DNA from 4 places in the Scandinavium tedordense genome. Region 2 is predicted to be linked to each of the others. Evidence: predicted binding sites of a transcription regulator. Region 2 holds the regulator's gene; each other region holds the start of a gene.
The links. Region 2 encodes Fur, which represses iron uptake genes when iron is present. Its sites were predicted from a motif close to ATAATAATGAGAACNACTATCAA; they were not measured.

Region 1 (3,376 bases), 120 kb from region 2:
CTGCTGGTTCCACTCGGTGCCCACAGTCAGCGTCTGGTTGAACACGAAGTCGATAGGCAGGTTGATTTCGCTGTGTAGCAGCACATCGTCCAGATCGATATCGACGAATTTATCTGAGTTGAAGATACCTTCCGTGCCGCCCGCAAGGCCTTCACCTTTACGCGAGTTGCGGGTGTGTTCGTACTGCGCCCAGGTGCTGGTGGTGATGCCGTTATCCCAGCCGCCGTTCCAGGTCAGAGAGTAGGTTTGACGGTACAGACGGTTGGTCTCTTTGCCGTAGTTCTCTTTGACGAAATCATTGGTGTTGGTGTTCTGGGTATCACCCGAGTACAGGTTGTTCTGACGGCTATAGCCCGCCTGCAGTTCCAGTGACTGCATCGGCGCAAAGTCCCAACGCAGCACGCCATTGATGTCTTTATTTTCCACCCCTTCGCGCCCGGCGGGCAGGGTGTTCTGGTAAATTCCGGTACGCTCAGACTGATGGCCCTGGTTAATGTCCCAGGCATCGGCCTGAGTTTTATCCAGGTTGCCGTTCAGGCGGAAGCTGAAATCGCCGCCCATCGGGCCGGTCAGGCTGAAGTTGGTGCGCTTCGTGGAGCCTTCATCTTTATGCTCCGGCAGGTTCATGTAAGTGTCCCATGTCCCGTGCCACTCATTGCTGGCTTTCTTAGTGATGATGTTCACCACGCCGCCTGCTGCGCCATTGCCGTAGCGTGCCGCCGCTGGGCCACGAATAACGTCGATACGCTCAATCATCTCTGGCGGAACCCAACTGGTGTCGCCACGGGTATCACGCTCGCCGCGCCAGCCCAGACGAATGGAGTTACGGCTGGTGACAGGCTTACCGTCAATCAGGATCAGGGTATTTTCCGGGCCCATGCCGCGAATATCAATCTGGCGGTTATTCCCGCGCTGGCCGCTGGTGGAGTTACCGGTCAGGTTAACGCCAGGCATGGTACGGATAATTTCGGAAACGTCACGAGCGGGCGGGCGTTTACGGATTTCATCGGCGGTAATGGTTGAAACACCTGGCGCCTGAAGGTTCTGCTGCGCCGCGGTAACCACCATGGTTTCTTCAGCGTCTGCAGTTTTTGCCTTTGCGGTCTCTTCTGCGAATGCTGGTAATGCCACCCCGTAAATACCCAGATTGACCAGTAAGGCCAGAGATTTGAGTTTGTTATTCATTGTGAGCCAACGTCCTGCTGTAAGTGTAAAGCCCCGGCATACTTCTGAGGCTGTAAATGTTCTAAACGCGCGCCAATACGCTATTGCAAATGCAAATAGTTATCAATAATATTATCAATAAATTTTGAGGTGTAACAAAATTCCACACATAACGCGGGGTTGACGTGGCGCAGACGGTAACGACAGGGAGTGCTGCCTGGTGGGAACGCATTGACGGGCCACAATGGCGGCGGGAAGGGGAGTTTTGCCACGTCACGTTTTTCTGGCGCGATCCGGCGGGCAGCGAGCAGCATTCGACTCTCAAGCGGGTGTGGCTTTACATCACCGGCGTGACCGATCATCACCAGAATTCAGTGCCGCAGACGCTGTCCCGTGTGCCGGGCACCGACGTCTGGCAGTGGCACACGCGGCTACCTGCCAGCTGGCGCGGCAGCTACTGTTTTATTCCTTCCGAACGTGACGATGATTTCGATGCAGCGCTGTTTAACGGCGACGCGCCAAATCGCATTTTGTTGCGCGAAGGCTGGCGAAAATTGTTGCCGCAGGCGATGGCCGATCCGCGCAATAAGCACAGCTGGCGCGGTGGACGCGGGCATGCGGTATCGGCATTGTCACTGCCCGATGCCCCTGAACAGCCAGGCTGGGACCGCCCTGACGAACCGTACACGCCGCCGGTGTGTATTCAATGGCGCAGTCAGCGTCTTGGGAACGTCCGCCGGGTGTGGATTTACACCACCGGAAAACCGTCGCAGCATGCGCGGCCGCTGGCGATTTTGCTTGATGGTCAATTCTGGGCTGAAAGTATGCCGGTGTGGTCTCCGCTCGCCCGACTGACCAGCGAAGGGCAGCTTCCCGCAGCGGTGTACGTGCTGGTGGATGCCATCGACACCGCCCATCGCAGCGCGGAAATGCCGTGCAACACCGATTTCTGGCAGGCGTTACAGGCAGAATTACTGCCACAGATTCAGCGCATCGCGCCGTTCAGCGAGCAGCCGGAACGCACGCTTGTCGCCGGGCAAAGCTTCGGCGGACTGGCAGCCATGTTCGCCGGGCTCAGTTGGCCGCGGCGTTTTGGCTGCGTGCTGAGCCAGTCCGGCTCCTACTGGTGGCCGAAACGTGGCGATCGCCATGGCGGCGTTATTCTTGAAAAACTTTCTCGCGGTGAATTTTCAGCGCAAGGCCTGCGCATCTGGCTTGAAGCCGGACGTCGCGAGCCGGTCATCTTTGAGGCCAATCAGGCCCTCTTACAACAACTACAACAGCAGCCGGTTTTCTGGCGTCAGGTTGACGGCGGACACGATGCGCTGTGTTGGCGTGGCGGGCTTACTGCGGGGCTGATTGCGCTCTGGCAGCCGCTGGTCGATGCATAAAGCGCGCTTTACGACAGGAGTTTGGTATGCAAATCAGTAACCCTTTCGATGATGCGCAAGGGCAGTTTTATATCCTGCAAAATTCTCGCCAGCAGTACAGCCTTTGGCCGCAGCAGTGCGCCCTCCCGGCGGGCTGGGAAATCGTCTGTGAACCGCAAAGCGCCGAGGTCTGCAACGCCTGGCTGGCGGCGCGCTGGACCACGCTGAACCCTGCCCATTTTGCCGGAGGTCGCCATGACTGAACGGTTACCGCTGGTTGCGGCCCAGCCCGGGATTTGGATGGCGGAACAGCTCTCCACGCTGCCAAATGCCTGGAGCGTCGCCCATTACGTTGAACTCGACGGCGCGATTGACGCGTCACTGTTACAGCAGGCCATAACGATGGGGCTGGCGCAGGCCGATACTCTGCGTATGTGCTTCACCGAAGAAAATGGTGAACCGTGGCAAAGGGTGGATGACGCGCTCACGCCGGGTGTTTCAGCGGTGCAGGATTTACGTCATGAAGCCGACGCGCACGCCGCCGCACTCGCACACATGCAGGCTGATTTAGCGCAAAACACCCGCGTCGACAGCGGCAACCCGCTGGTGTGTCATCAGCTGTTACGTGTGGCCGACAACCGCTGGTACTGGTATCAGCGATATCACCATTTGCTGGTTGATGGCTTCAGTTTTCCCGCCATCACCCGACAGATCGTACACATATATCGCGCGTTGCTGAAAGGCGAAACGTTGCCGGCATCACCGTTTACGCCCTTTGCGGAAGTGGTCGATGAATATCAGCACTATCGCGACAGCGACGCCTGGACCCGCGACGGTGCTTT
Region 2 (3,376 bases):
TATCAACGATATCTATGACGGTACCGCGTGGCTACAGGCTCTGACCTTAGGTTATAAAGTGGGCGACGTTGTTGACCTGCGTCTCGAAGGAACATGGGTAAAAGCGGAAGGGCAGCAGGGTTACTTCCTTCAGCGTATGACCCCAACCTATGCTTCTTCCAACGGCCGACTGGATATCTGGTGGGATAACCGCTCAGACTTCAACGCCAACGGCGAAAAAGCGGTGTTCTTCGGCGGTATGTATGATCTGAAAAACTGGGATATGCCGGGCTGGGCCGTGGGCGCGTCTTATGTTTATGCCTGGGATGCTAAACCGTCTGACTGGCTTATCAATAGTGCAGGTCAGCGCGAAGATATCGCCTCAAACAAAATTAAAGAGTCAGCTTACAGCCTCGACGCGATGTACACCGTTCAGGAAGGGCGAGCGAAAGGCACGCTGTTCAAGCTGCACTTTACTCAATACGACAACCACTCCGACATCCCGAGCTATGGCGGGGGGTACGGCAATATCTTCCAGGATGAGCGTGACGTGAAATTCATTGTTATCGCCCCGTTCACCATTTTCTGACAAGTCGCGCGGCAGCGTTAACGTCGCCGCGCGCCTATGAGGCCGTATCATGAAAAAATTGATTCTCATCGCTATGATGGCATCCGGGCTGGTTGCATGCGCACAACCCCAGGCGCCACAGGAAGATAACAAGCTCAAAGAGGCGTACAGCGCGTGTATTAACACCGCCGAAGGCAACCCGGATAAAATCCAGGCGTGTCAGAATGTATTGGACGTACTGAAAACCGAGAAGTCACATCAGCAGTTTGCCAATCAGGAAACCGTGCGGGTTCTGGATTATCAACAGTGCATCCAGGCGACGCATACCGGCAACGATCAGGCGGTGAAAGCCCGCTGTGACCAGATTTGGAAGGAAATTCGTAACAACAACACGACAACCACAAAGCCATAACCCTCAACTATCGGCCTCTGTGATTGCCTGAAATTTATGCCAAAAAAAGCCAACCGCGAGGTTGGCTTTTTGCTTTTGAGCAAACGCTGATTATTTCTCAGCGGCGTCGTGTGCGTGTTCATCTTCACGGCAGTCGCCTTCTGCGCAGTGGCCATAAAGATAAAGGCTATGGTTGGTCAGACGAATGCCATGTCGAGTGGCGATTTCGCGCTGACGCGTTTCGATAGAGTCATCACTGAACTCAATAACCTTGCCGCAGTCGAGGCAGATTAAGTGATCGTGATGATGCTGCTGAGTCAGTTCGAAAACAGACTTGCCGCCTTCGAAGTTGTGGCGGGTGACAATGCCGGCATCGTCGAACTGGTTCAGAACGCGATAAACCGTTGCCAGACCAATCTCTTCGCCCATATCAATGAGGCGTTTATAAAGGTCTTCCGCACTGACATGGTGATTGTCCGGCCCCTGAAGCACTTCCAGAATTTTCAAACGAGGAAGCGTGACTTTCAGGCCTGCCTTCTTTAATGCGGTATTGTTGTCAGTCATGCGGAATCAGTCCTGTTGCTAGGCGATACACTTCCCTATGGGGAAGTATTACTAAGAATGAATTCAGGATAATGCGTCTCATTATAGGACTGCCTGGCCTAAATGGGAACGTAAACCCTGAGCAAAGTATGCTTTTCAAAAACGAGGCATCATCTGCAAAGCGAAACATCCGACCTCGTCAAAACAGGTGACATTGTACAGACATGTGCTCAAAAGTTAAAAATTTGTAGCGATTAATTTAATTGCTTTTATCTATTAATTTAACACAACGTATCGCTAATACGGCGCAGCACGGATGCTGCACCGTACTAAATCATTAGGCGTTCTTGATCTCTTCGAGGTGCAGCTCTTCGGAGATTTGTTTCACCCATTTTTCGACACGCTCAGCGGTCAGCTCTGGCTGGCGATCTTCGTCAATGGCCAGACCCACAAAATGGGCGTCATCAGCCAGACCTTTAGAGGCTTCGAAATGGTAGCCTTCGGTCGGCCAGTGGCCAACGATAGTTGCGCCGCGCGGTTCGATGATGTCGCGGATGGTACCCAACGCATCACAGAAATATTCTGCGTAATCTTCCTGATCGCCACAGCCAAACAGTGCGACCAGCTTACCGTTGAAGTCTACCTCTTCCAGCGTCGGGAAGAAGTCGTCCCAGTCACACTGTGCTTCACCGTAGTACCAGGTAGGGATACCCAGCAGCAGAATATCGAAACCTTCGAGATCTTCTTTACTGCTCTTGGCAATGTCATGCACCTCGGCAACGTCTTTGCCAAGCTGCTTCTGGATCATCTTCGCGATATTTTCGGTGTTACCCGTGTCGCTGCCGAAAAAAATACCTGTGATTGCCATGAGTAAAATAACCTCTTGAAACGTATTGAAATGATGGTGGAATGTTGCCCACAGATAAAGGCAATGATAGCAGGAGGAGAAGTGCGCGGAAACTGCAATCGCGCCGTACTGCACTCTCTGCTAAATGAAAGTGATTTTTTGCCGTATTTTCAGACAAGTTCCTGGCCGTGTAATGCAGCCAGTTGTTGCAACAATATCTCTTCGATAAGCTCGCTGCGGCTCATATTTCTGGCATCAGCCAGTTCATTGAGCGCATCCACGGCATCGTTATTGAGCTTTAGCTCAACGCGTTTGAGACCGTTGCTTTTGTCGCGTTTAAGCTGATTACGCTTATTTATGCGTAATTGTTCGTCGCGCGAGAGCGGATTGGTTTTCGGCCTTCCCGGGCGACGCTCATTTGCGAACAAATCTAATGTCGTTCGGTCCGTTTGTTCTTTTGCCATGATTCAGAGTGACTTCGGGGAAACAAGCCGCCAGACGACAGGCCCGGCGCAGATAGCGCGCAATCATACATCAGCGAAACCCGGACGCCAACGCCGGGAGGCACAATGGCGCTTGCTTGCTCGGATTTTAATCATTCTGCCAGGTATCGACGAATCGCACGCAGCACCGCATCCGGTTTTTCTGCGTGAACCCAATGTCCGGCACCCGCGATCACGTGCGCGCGGGCCTGCGGGAACTGTGCAAGTAACGCGTCGCGGTACTCTGCGGTGACGTAAGGCGAATTTCCACCAGGGATAAACAGGGCAGGGTGGTCCCAGGCAGGAATCGGTTCCCAGCCAACGATATGGGGATATTGATCCCACAACGCTGGCACGTTGAATCGCCACGCACCGTCGACGAACGACTTCAGCAGGAACTGAATCACGCCTTCTTCATCTATATGCTGGCGCATTACATCCGCGGCCTGCTGGCGGCTGGACACGCCTGCGTCGGTCACGGCGTTAATGGCGGCAAAAATCTCATCGTGACGGCGCACCTGATAAGCCACCGGAGCGATATCAATCGCCACCAGTTTTTCAACACG
Region 3 (3,376 bases), on a different contig from region 2:
AAGAATTGCTGACGTTTATTGTGCTCAACCATAAGAATGGTCCCGTTTTATTCCTGCGCAGTTAACTGTAGCTTCAGATTAATTCACTATCTTTTTCCAGACAGATGTTGCATCCTCATCGGAGCACTTCGCCTGCACCCCACGGAAGCCACTTTTGTCTCTATTCTGGATTCACTTTGCAAAGAGACTTTTGGCGCTTCGGTTAAAACTGGCTTTTAATCGACGTGAAAATTCACAACGTATCGCCTAAAGATTGATGATTTTCTTCGTTTTTTCCTTATGCGTTACTGGTTCACATGCTTACAGGAATTAACGATGGCAAAAGCCTTCGACAAAACGCTACTGCACCCTCGCAACGGGTTAACCTGGTTTGGTTTAGGTGTGCTGTGGCTGCTAGTCCAACTTCCCTATCCGCTGCTGTATATTATCGGGTCTTCTCTCGGCCGCGCCGCGCGTCCATTTTTGAAAAGAAGAGAAAAGATTGCGTCAACAAATTTAACACTTTGTTTCCCGGATATGACCGCCGAAGCAAAAGAGAAATTAATTGAGCAGAACTTTATTTCTCTCGGAATGGGTTTAATTGAAACCGGTATGGCCTGGTTCTGGAGCGATGCCCGGGTAAAAAAATGGTTTGATGTAGAAGGCTACGAAAACCTGACCAAAGCGCTTGAAAACAAAAAAGGGGTTATGGTGGTCGGCGTGCATTTCATGTCGCTGGAGCTTGGTGGCAGAACGATGGGTCTGTGCCGTCCAATGATGGCAACCTACCGTCCACATAACAGCAAATTGATGGAGTGGGTGCAGACCAAAGGGCGCCTGCGTTCCAATAAAGCGATGATCGACCGCCGTAATCTGCGTGGACTGGTGAGCGCGCTGAAAGCCGGGGAAGCGGTCTGGTTCGCCCCGGATCAGGATTACGGCCCGAAAGGCAGCACCTTCGCGCCGTTCTTTAACGTCCCGGAGGCGGCGACCACCAACGGTACGTTTGTGCTTCAACGCTTATCAGGTTCCGCTCTGCTGACCATCACCATGGTGCGTAAAGCCAATAACCGGGGTTACAGTCTTTACATCAGTGAAGCACTGACCGATTACCCGACTGAAGACGAATTCAAGGCCGCGAGCTATATGAACAAGGTTATCGAGAAAGAGATCCTGCGCGCGCCAGAGCAGTATTTATGGGTGCATCGTCGCTTCAAAACGCGCCCGGTCGGACAGGCGTCGCTCTACTAACGAACCTATTTTTTATGACAGCCCCGTGTGCATTTGCCACGGGGCTTTTTTATTGTCGCCGCAGACAGCAATTCCTATCTCATAAATAGGTATTTTCTTTACATCTTTTCATTGCCGCAATTTTTCTCCGCCGTTGAAGTTAAAGCATTTATTTTTCAATGCATTGAACATTTCCCGATAGCCCTGTCCAGTCTGCGCACAGGGTCTATGCTTAGTAAAAGCCCTCTGTTGGAGGCATTCTGCTGAAAGCCCCTGCTGACAAGGGGTTGAAGTGATAATCATTATCACTAACATGGAGGGATGCCCTGATGGCTTCAACGTATAAGGTGGACCTATGGAATTGCATTCAGAAACCTTCAACCCGGCTGATTTTTCCTGGCGCGGAATCAGTATGACGCCCGCTGCGGCGGCGCATGTGTGCGATCTGGCAATCAAGCAGGGCGTACAGGGGATCCGTTTGGGAGTGAAAACCTCCGGCTGTGCGGGTTTTGCTTACGTACTGGATACCGTCACCGAACCGAAAGCGGACGATCTACTGTTCGAGTCTGACGGCGCGAAGCTGTGGGTGTCGTTACAGGCGATGCCTTTTATCGACGGCACGGAAGTGGATTATGTGCGCGAAGGCTTAAATCAGATCTTTAAGTTTCACAACCCGAAAGCCCAGCATGAATGTGGCTGTGGTGAAAGTTTTGGGGTTCAGGCGGAGTAATTATGTCACGTAATATTGAAGCAACTGACGATGTCAAAACCTGGGCCGGTGGTCAGCTCAATTATAAAGAAGGGTTCTTTACCCACCTGCAGACCGACGAACTGGCGAAAGGGATCAGCGAAGAGGTAGTGCGGGCCATTTCTTCTAAACGCAACGAGCCAGAGTGGATGCTCGAATTTCGGCTGAACGCGTTTCGTGCGTGGCTCGAAATGGAAGAGCCGCACTGGCTGAAAGCGCATTACGACAAACTGAACTATCAGGATTACAGCTACTACTCAGCACCCTCCTGCGGTAACTGCGATGAAACCTGTGTCTCAGAACCGGGTGCGGTTCAGCAAACCGGGGCCAATGCGTTCCTGAGTCAGGAAGTCGAAGATGCGTTTAGCCTGCTCGGTGTGCCGGTACGTGAAGGTCGTGAGGTAGCGGTTGATGCGATCTTCGACTCCGTCTCTGTCGCCACTACCTACCGCGAAAAACTGGGCGAGCAGGGCATTATTTTCTGTTCGTTCGGCGAGGCTATCCATGACTATCCCGAACTGGTGCAGAAATATCTCGGCACCGTGGTGCCAGGTAACGATAACTTCTTTGCCGCGCTGAACGCCGCGGTCGCCTCTGATGGCACTTTTATTTATGTGCCGAAAGGCGTGCGCTGTCCGATGGAATTGTCGACCTATTTCCGCATAAACGCCGAAAAAACTGGCCAGTTCGAGCGCACAATTTTGGTGGCCGATGAAGGCAGCTACGTGAGCTATATCGAAGGCTGCTCGGCCCCGGTGCGCGACAGCTACCAGCTACACGCCGCAGTGGTGGAAGTGATTATCCACAAAGATGCGGAAGTGAAATATTCCACAGTGCAGAACTGGTTCCCGGGCGATAACAACACCGGCGGCATTCTGAACTTCGTTACCAAACGTGCGCTGTGCGAAGGTGAAAATAGCAAAATGTCATGGACCCAGTCAGAAACCGGCTCGGCCATTACCTGGAAATACCCTAGCTGTATTTTGCGCGGGGATAATTCCATCGGTGAGTTCTTCTCGGTGGCGCTGACCGCAGGACATCAGCAGGCCGACACCGGCACCAAGATGATTCACATCGGCAAAAACACCAAATCGACCATCATCTCGAAAGGGATCTCTGCCGGACACAGCCAGAACAGCTATCGCGGTTTGGTCAAAATCATGCCGACGGCGACCAACGCGCGTAACTTCACCCAGTGTGACTCGATGCTGATTGGCCCGGACAGCGGAGCGCATACCTTCCCGTACGTCGAATGTCGCAACAACACCGCTCAGCTTGAGCACGAGGCCACGACCTCGCGCATTGGTGAAGATCAGCTTTTCTACTGCTTGCAACGCGGTATCAGCGAAGACGACGCGATTTCAATGATCGTTAACGGTTTCTGTAAGGACGTTTTCTCAGAGCTGCCGCTGGAGTTTG
Region 4 (3,376 bases), on a different contig from region 2:
GCTGTGGTTCCAGCACGTGATGCTGCTGAAGCCATGCGTACTTTGTATCTATGAGCGTTCTGCGCTGTTCGGCGTGATGGGTGCAGGCATTGTCGGTGCCATTGCCCCGAAATCACCGCTGCGTTATGCCGGTATTCTGATTTGGATTTACAGCGCCTGGCGTGGCGTTCAGCTGGCGTGGGAACACACCATGATCCAGTTGCATCCCTCCCCGTTTCAGACCTGCGACTTTGCCGCTCGCTTCCCGAGCTGGCTGCCGCTGGATAAGTGGCTGCCACAGGTGTTTGTTGCGTCTGGCGATTGCGCCGAGCGCCAATGGTCATTCCTGACCCTGGAAATGCCACAGTGGCTGGTGGGGATTTTTGTGATCTTCCTGGTCATCGGCCTGCTGGTGTTGATTGCCCAGCCGTTCAAACCGAAAAAACGCGACCTCTTCGGAAGGTAAAAGCAAACGGCAACTTCGGTTGCCGTTTTAGTGTTTGCTCCCTCTCCCTGTGGGAGAGGGTCGGGGTGAGGGCATCAGACCGCACAAGGTAAAAGCAAACGGCAACTACGGTTGCCGTTTTAGTGTTTGCTCCCTCTCCCCGTGGGAGAGGGTCGGGGTGAGGGCATCAGACCGCACAAGGTAAAAGCAAACGGCAACTACGGTTGCCGTTTTAGTGTTTGCTCCCTCTCCCCGTGGGAGAGGGCCGGGGTGAGGGCATCAGACCGCAGGAACCTTTTTATGCCCTTCCCTGCGCCCAATATGCCATAAAACTTGCACATTCCCGGTTGAGCTGTTGTTTCTCAATCAGGCTGCGACGCAGGTTTTTCACCAGCGTTGATTCTGCCGCCACCCAGGCCTGAAAACCCGCGGCCTCACTCGCTCTTTCCCACAGCAACGATCCATCCAGACTGTTCTCTTCCGTCGACTGCTCTCGCGCCAGCGCATACGCCGGGATCGTCACCTCGTGCGCTACCGCACTCAGTAAATCGTCCTGCCTGTCGCGCGCCAGCCAATGCACGTCGGCGAAAGGGAAATCCTTCCGCTGAAAGTCAGCCTCATGCGGGACTGTGAAAAAAGCCTGTACGTGCGGCGGATTCGATTTTTTCGCCAGCTGTTCCAGAATACCCATCGCCGCAGGCAGCGCCGTTTCGTCGGCAATCAGCAGTGCCTGACGCACGCTATCGTTATCCAGCCATTCATATCCGCCACTGTCTTCACTTGAGGCAGCATTTGGGGCCACCATTTGCAGCGCATCACCCGGCCTGGCGTGTGTTGCCCATCGCGAAGCCGGTCCGCCGTCACCGTGCAGCACGAATTCCACGTCCACCTCCTGCGCATCCAACCGCAGTTCACGCAGCGTGTAAGTACGCATCACTGGGCGTTTCGCTTTCGGCAGCGCCAGATAATCCTGATACCAGGTGTCGCTCACCGCCATGGAGGTCGTTTCTTCCCCGTCTTCGGCAAACAGCAGTTTGATGCGTTGATCCGGCGATTCATGTTTCATCTGCGCCACTTCAGGCCCGGTAAACACGCAGCGTAAAAGAGAGGGGGAAACCTGAATCCGCCGCGCTAAGACGACGTTAAAAATACGATAGCCCGCGGCCATGTTACGGCTCCTGTCGAAGGAAAATGGCGCTCCGGCTCTGACTGACTACAGACGGAATACCGCCACAAAGTGTGGGTAAATCATAGAGATAATGAAAACAAATATGACAAAATGAGTTGCCAGTGTAAACAGAATGAATATCATAACGATAACTATTATCAATATTGACACATTCTTACCTTCTGTTACGACTACTGGGAAATTGATAACAATGAAGCGCAGCATTTTGTGGATGTTGAACCCCTGCTTACTTGCCATGCTTTCCGCCTCGGCCTGGGCTGAAACGCAAAAAGAAGACACGCTGGTCGTGTCCGCCAGCCGGGCCAATCATACTGTTGCCGATATGGCACAAACCACGTGGGTCATTGAACAAGCTGATATTGAGCAGCAGGTGCAGGGTGGCAAGGAGTTGAAAGACGTGCTGGCGCAGCTGATCCCGGGTATGGACGTCAGTAGCCAGGGGCGCACTAACTACGGCATGAATATGCGCGGGCGCTCAATGATGGTGATGGTAGATGGCGTACGCCTGAACTCCTCCCGCAGCGACAGCCGTCAGCTGGACTCCATCGATCCGTTCAACATTTCACGCATTGAAGTCATTTCCGGCGCCACTTCGCTGTACGGCGGTGGCAGCACCGGCGGTTTGATTAATATTGTCACCAAAAAAGGCCAACCTGAAACCGAAGTGGAGTTCCAGTCCGGTGGAAAAAGCGGCTTTAACAGCCATAACGATCATGATGAAAATATCGCGGCGGCGGTGAGCGGCGGCAACGATAACGCCTCCGGTCGTCTGTCTGTGGCGTATCAGCGTTACGGAGGCTGGTATGACGGCAACGGCGATGAGGTGATTATCGACAACACCCAAACCGGTTTGCAGTATTCCGATCGTCTGGACATCATGGGCACCGGTACGATTAACATTGATGACCATCAGCAGTTCCAGCTGACGACACAGTATTTTAAAAGCCAGTCAGACGGCAAACACGGCCTGTTCCTCGGAGATAACTTCTCGGCAGTAACCGGTGATGCCGACGCATATAACAAGGGCAATCTTAATTCCGATCGCCTGCCGGGCACGGAACGCCATCTTATTAATCTCCAGTACTCTAATACCGACGTCTGGGGTCAGGATCTGGTGGCGCAAATTTACTATCGCGACGAAAGCCTGACGTTCTACCCCTTCCCGACCCTGAGCAAAGGCGCCGTCACCAGCATTGGCGCGTCCCAGCAAAAAACTGATTTTTACGGCGGGAAGCTTACGCTGAACAGCAAGCCGGTGGACGATCTGAATCTGACCTGGGGCGTCGATGTCGATCATGAATCGTTTAACGCCAACCAGCAGTTCTTCGATCTCGACAAAGCCGCAGCCAGCGGCGGGATGACGCTCGATAATGCCTATAACGTCGGCCGTTATCCAGGCTACAGCATCACTAACCTCGCGCCATTCCTGCAGGCGAGCTATGACATTAGCGCCATCACCTTAACCGGCGGCGTGCGTTATCAGTACACCGAAAACAAGGTCGATGACTTTATCGGCTACACACAGCAACAGGCGATCGCCAACGGGAAAGCAACCTCAGCGGATGCGGTACCGGGCGGTAAAACTGACTATAACAACCTGCTGTTCAACGCCGGGATCCTCGGCCACCTCACCGACCGCCAGCAGCTGTGGTTTAACTTCTCTCAGGGCTTTGAAATCCCTGACCTGGCAAAGTATTACGGCTCCGGGAATTACACGCTGGTTGACGGTCATTACCGCCTGAACAACAGCGTGAACGTCAATG

Region 1: a site for Fur is predicted at 1,275-1,297, ahead of fes (enterochelin esterase). Genes of this name have one in related genera too.
Region 3: a site for Fur is predicted at 1,502-1,524, ahead of sufA (Fe-S cluster assembly scaffold SufA). Genes of this name have one in related genera too.
Region 4: a site for Fur is predicted at 1,732-1,754, ahead of MUU46_RS14500 (TonB-dependent siderophore receptor). Genes of this name have one in related genera too.

Annotation. Positions count from the first base shown of each region.
Region 1 is NZ_JALIGG010000057.1:179,820-183,195, forward strand. It holds gene MUU46_RS16745 (TonB-dependent siderophore receptor) at 1-1,185, opposite strand, end outside; gene fes (enterochelin esterase) at 1,350-2,555, shown strand; gene MUU46_RS16755 (MbtH family protein) at 2,582-2,797, shown strand; gene entF (enterobactin non-ribosomal peptide synthetase EntF) at 2,790-3,376, shown strand, end outside.
Region 2 is NZ_JALIGG010000057.1:297,539-300,914, forward strand. It holds gene chiP (chitoporin ChiP) at 1-568, shown strand, start outside; gene chiQ (ChiQ/YbfN family lipoprotein) at 618-959, shown strand; gene fur (ferric iron uptake transcriptional regulator) at 1,050-1,502, opposite strand; gene fldA (flavodoxin FldA) at 1,819-2,349, opposite strand; gene ybfE (LexA regulated protein) at 2,499-2,792, opposite strand; gene ybfF (esterase) at 2,924-3,376, opposite strand, start outside.
Region 3 is NZ_JALIGG010000056.1:110,020-113,395, reverse strand. It holds gene lpxP (kdo(2)-lipid IV(A) palmitoleoyltransferase) at 316-1,230, shown strand; gene sufA (Fe-S cluster assembly scaffold SufA) at 1,565-1,939, shown strand; gene sufB (Fe-S cluster assembly protein SufB) at 1,942-3,376, shown strand, end outside.
Region 4 is NZ_JALIGG010000056.1:280,007-283,382, forward strand. It holds gene dsbB (disulfide bond formation protein DsbB) at 1-445, shown strand, start outside; gene MUU46_RS14495 (siderophore-interacting protein) at 723-1,592, opposite strand; gene MUU46_RS14500 (TonB-dependent siderophore receptor) at 1,804-3,376, shown strand, end outside.